DNA from 2 places in the Nocardia mangyaensis genome. Region 1 is predicted to be linked to the other one. Evidence: predicted binding sites of a transcription regulator. Region 1 holds the regulator's gene; the other holds the start of a gene.
What was found. Region 1 encodes HspR, which represses chaperone genes until heat shock. Its sites were predicted from a motif close to ANNTGAGTNNNNNNNACTCANNT; they were not measured.

Region 1 (2,459 bases):
GTGACGGCGGGCTCGGTGATCTGCTGGGCGGGCTGTTCAACCGGGGTGGTGGCCGGGCGGCGAGTCGCCCGCGTCGCGGCGCCGATGTGGAGACCGAGACCACGCTGGGCTTCCGCGAGGCGGCCCAGGGCGTCACCGTGCCGCTGCGGATGACCAGCCCCTCGCCGTGCACCACGTGTCACGGCAGCGGCGCCAAGCCGGGCACCAGCCCGCGCGTGTGCCCGCACTGCAACGGGGCCGGTGTGGTCAGCCGGAATCAGGGCGCGTTCGGTTTCAGCGAGCCCTGCGACGACTGCCGCGGCACCGGCTCGATCATCGACGACCCGTGCGTCGACTGCTCGGGGACCGGTATCCAGAACCGCACCCGCACCATCACCGTCCGGATTCCGCCGGGCGTGAGCGACGGCCAGAAGATCCGGCTGGCCGGGCAGGGCGAGGCCGGACTGCGCGGGGCGCCCTCGGGCGATCTGTATGTCACGGTGCACGTCAGCCAGGACAAGGTCTTCGGCCGCCAGGGTGACGACCTCACCCTGGTGCTCCCGGTGAGCTACAGCGAATTGGTGCTGGGGACAACCGTTTCCGTACCGACGCTGGACGGTCGGGTCGGCGTGAAGGTGCCCGCGGGCACCGCCGACGGGCGTATTCTGCGGGTCCGTGGTCGTGGTGTGCCCAAGCGCGGCGCGGCCGGCGGTGCCGGTGATCTGCTGGTCACGGTGAAGGTCGCGGTTCCGCAGCACCTGGACTCCGACGCCACCGATGCGCTCAAGCGCTATCAGGAGGCGGAGAAGGCCGGTGGTTTCGATCCGCGTGCGGGATGGGCGGGTGCTTGATGTCGCGCGCATCGAGCTCAGCGCCCGGAGGAGGTAGCGCAGCGTGACCACGGAGGGCGTAGGGAGAGGCGCGGATCGGCACGGCAATCCGAAGTCCGCGTCGGGGTCGACCTCGCGTGCCGAGTTCTTCATGATCTCGGTGGCGGCGCAGCTGGCGGGGATGCACGCGCAGACGTTGCGTACCTACGACCGGCTGGGTCTGGTCACCCCGCAACGCACTTCGGGCGGTGGGCGCCGGTATTCGGCCCGCGATGTCGAGCTGCTGCGCGAGGTGCAGCGGCTGTCGCAGGACGAGGGCGTCAACCTGGCCGGGATCAAGCGCATCATCGAGCTCACCAATCAGGTGGAGGCGCTGCAACAGCGCGTCGAGGAGATGAGCGCGGAGCTGGAGCGGTTGCGGGCGGGCTATCGGCCCGATCTGTCGCCGCCCCAGCGCAGTACCGCGCTCGTGGTGTGGCAGCCACGGAATCGCCGCTGAGGCTTCTCGGTTCGACGGGCCCCCGGTTCGCGATCCGCTACGGCGGAGGTGGACCGGGGGCCCGTTCCTGTGCTGGTCAACCCCCGGCGATCGGCTGGTGACTATCCAGCAACCCACTTATTCATGATCTTGCAGTTCGGAAGTACTCGCGCATGGCGTTGAAGTGCGAATTCATCGCCGAATTCGGGCTGAAGTTTGCTGGCGGGACGCTGAATTCGGATCAATCGGAACCCCCTTTCGCGCGGCCCACCGGGCACTCCGAGGCACCCACCCCGCGTGTCACGGCACGGCGCGTCGGTTCGGTGGATCGGTCGACTGTAGCGGAAGAGTCGCTCTACCAGGCACATTGGTCGTCGAGCGTCGGTTTTGCCAGGTAAGTCATGGGTGCGTGAGGGTCTGTTCATGCCGGATTAGCGGTCTCAGGGTATGTTTCATGGGTGCCGTCCATGAGCACCGGCTGGTATTTAAAGAATTACACGCGTGATGTTTAAGAGTACGATTCCGAAGCTGGCAAACCTCGCCTAGACTTCTCGCATCGGCTGCTGACGAGTGTCCTCCCAGCCCGTCACTCGCCGCGCGGCTAGCGTTCGATGGCGAAACGAGGTTGTGACACATATGGATTCGCGGACTGTCGCTTTGATCCGTACCACGTTCAAGGCGGTTGCTGCGGAAGACGGTGGGGCCGAGAGGCTGGCCAGGTCGTTCTATTCGATCCTGTTCACGGATTACCCCGGTGTCCGCGACTACTTCCCGGCGGCCATGGACGCCCAGCGTGACCGGCTGGTCAAGGCGATCTCCTACGCGCTGGACCGGCTGGAGGAGCCGGACAAGCTGCTGCCCTTCCTCGCCCAGCTCGGGCGCGACCACCGCAAATACGGCGTGCAGCCCGCTCACTATGTCGCCGTGGCCAACTCGTTGAAGTCGGCCATGCGCCAGTTCGCCGGGACCGAGATGTGGACCGACGAGGTCGCCGCCGCCTGGGACGAGGGCCTGGCCACCATCAGTGGCGCGATGATCGGCGCCGCCGACAAGGAGACCACCCCACCAGCCTGGACCGCGACCGTCGTCGAACGCCGCGAGGTGCTGCGCAATCTCGCCGTGATCCGGGTTCAGCTCGACCAGCCGATGCAGTACGCCGCCGGGCAGTACCT
Region 2 (2,459 bases), 270 kb from region 1:
GATCGACACCAATGTCCCGATCGTCTCGCAGCGCTTCCTCACCGTCGAGGAGCCCTCCGATGCCGACGAGATGACCGTCCAGGCCGGCCAGACGCTGCGTCGCGACGACCGCGACGGCGACTCCGGTTTGCTCACCGCCTCGGTCGACCGGGTCACCCTGAACCGCGTCACCGGCGCGCCGATCGATGCCTCGCCCAACGGTTCCATCGCGGTCAACGTCGACGCCTCGGGCGCCTCGGTGGCCGATCCGTCACAGCGCGTCGGTCTGCAGTACCGTTTCCCGATCGGCACCGAGAAGAAGTCCTACCCGTACTTCGATCTCAACGCCCGCGCGACCTACGACATCGAGTTCGTCGAGGAGTCCGAGATCAAGGGCGTCCCGGTGTACCACTTCCGGCAGTCGATCCCGGTCACCAACATGTGGGACGTCGTCCCCGCCGCGACCAACAAGCTCACCCTGCCCGCCGCCAAGTGGGGCCTGGAAGGTGAGGAGCCGGTCACCATGACCCGCTTCTACACCAACACCCGCGACGTGTGGGTCGAGCCGAAGACCGGCGCGGTCCTCAAGGGCGGCGAGCAGATCCACCTGTTCTACGGCCGCAGCGCCAACCAGATCGACGTCACCGCCCTCAAGTCGCACCTCGTCTTCGACGACGAGACGATCGACGCCCAGCTCGCCGTCACCCAGGAAAGCCTCGACAAGCTCTCCCTCTTCGGCAAGACCCTCCCCATCACCCTCGGCGTCATCGGCGCCCTGCTCCTGATCGCCGGCATCGTCCTCGGCATCCTGAGCGCCCGCCGCGACTCTCTCACCGACGCCCCGACCGAACAGTTCCGCGCCCCGCGAAACCTGTAGGTCGACCAAGAGAACTCGGCCTCCCCGGAAACGTTTCCGGGGAGGCCGAGTTCGTTGGTGAAGCGGTAGCGGGCGATCCGTCGATCGAGCGATCCGTCACCGTCGGGGACTGACGGGCCCCGCGCGGGTAGGTGCGCTCACCCTGGTGTCGAATCGGGTGCCGGCCAGCCTGCGCTCGGTGTGGCCGATGAGGTCGTGGCTGCGCTCGCAGGCGAATGTGGCAAGCGGATTGGCGGAGGTTTCGCCCTCGGTGAACTCCGGCACAGGATCGGAACAAACCGGTGGGCACCCGGGTTGAGTGAACAAAGCTCAACTCTGGAAGGGTCGATATGACTACAGCTCAGAACCTGCCGGTGCTGTTCCTGACCGATCCGATCGTGCTGCCGGGCATGGTCGTGCCCATCGAACTGGACGAGTCCGCGCAGGCTGCCATCGATGCCGCGCAGGCGGGCAAGACCGGGGCCGTGTTGGTGGCGCCGCGACTGGATGAGGGGTACGCGTCCTATGGCGTCGTGGCCACCATCGAGCAGGTCGGGCGGATGCGCGGTGGCGCGCCCGCGGCAGTGTTGAAGGCCGAGCGCAGGGCGCGGATCGGGCACGGGGTGACCGGGCCGGGTGCGGCGCTGTGGGTGGAGGCCGAGCCGGTCGAGATCGGCGAGCCCGATGATCGGGCCACCGAACTCGCGGCCGAGTACAAGAAGCTGGTCGTGGCCGTGCTGCAGCGGCGCGAGGCCTGGCAGATCATCGACATCGTCAACCAGCTCGACGACGTGGAGGCCATCGCCGACACCGCGGGCTACGCCCCGTACCTGTCCAACGACCAGAAGCGCGAACTGCTCGAGACCCCCGACCTCACCGCGCGGCTGACCAAGCAGATCGAATGGATCACCGCGCACATCGCCGAGGTCGAGGTCACCGACAAGATCTCCGAAGACGTGCGCGACGGCATGGAGAAGAGTCAGCGCGAGTTCCTGCTGCGCCAGCAGCTCAACGCCATCCGCAAGGAACTCGGCGAGGACGAACCCGACGGCGCCGACGACTACCGCACCCGCGTCGAGAACACGGATCTGCCCGAGCATGTGCGCGCCGAGGCGCTGCGCGAGGTCGGCCGGTTGGAGCGCGCCAGCGATCAGAGCCCGGAATCGGGCTGGATCCGCACCTGGCTCGATACCGTGCTCGACCTGCCGTGGACGGTGAAAACCGAAGACAGCACCGATGTTTCGGCCGCGCGTGCCGTGCTCGACGCCGATCATCACGGCCTCGACGAGGTGAAGGACCGCATGGTCGAGTACCTGGCGGTGCGCTCGCGCCGGGCCGCGCGTGGACTCGAGGTCGTCGGCGGACGCGGTTCCGGCGCGGTGCTGGTGCTGGTCGGTCCGCCCGGTGTCGGTAAGACGTCGCTGGGCGAGTCGGTGGCAAAGGCGCTGGGCCGCAAGTTCGTTCGCGTCGCCCTCGGCGGCGTGCGCGACGAAGCCGAGATCCGTGGCCACCGCCGCACCTACGTCGGCGCACTGCCCGGCCGGATCGTGCGGGCGGTGAAGGAGGCGGGCTCGATGAATCCCGTTGTCCTGCTGGACGAGATCGACAAGGTCGGGTCCGATTT

Region 2: a site for HspR is predicted at 1,149-1,171, ahead of lon (endopeptidase La). Genes of this name have one in related genera too.

What each region holds. Positions count from the first base shown of each region.
Region 1 covers NZ_CP018082.1:6,929,015-6,931,473, reverse strand. Annotated here, with positions in the region: gene dnaJ (molecular chaperone DnaJ) at 1-830, shown strand, start outside; gene BOX37_RS31465 (heat shock protein transcriptional repressor HspR) at 961-1,308, shown strand; gene BOX37_RS31455 (globin domain-containing protein) at 1,924-2,459, shown strand, end outside.
Region 2 covers NZ_CP018082.1:7,199,000-7,201,458, reverse strand. Annotated here, with positions in the region: gene pgfA (cell envelope lipid trafficking protein PgfA) at 1-856, shown strand, start outside; gene lon (endopeptidase La) at 1,186-2,459, shown strand, end outside.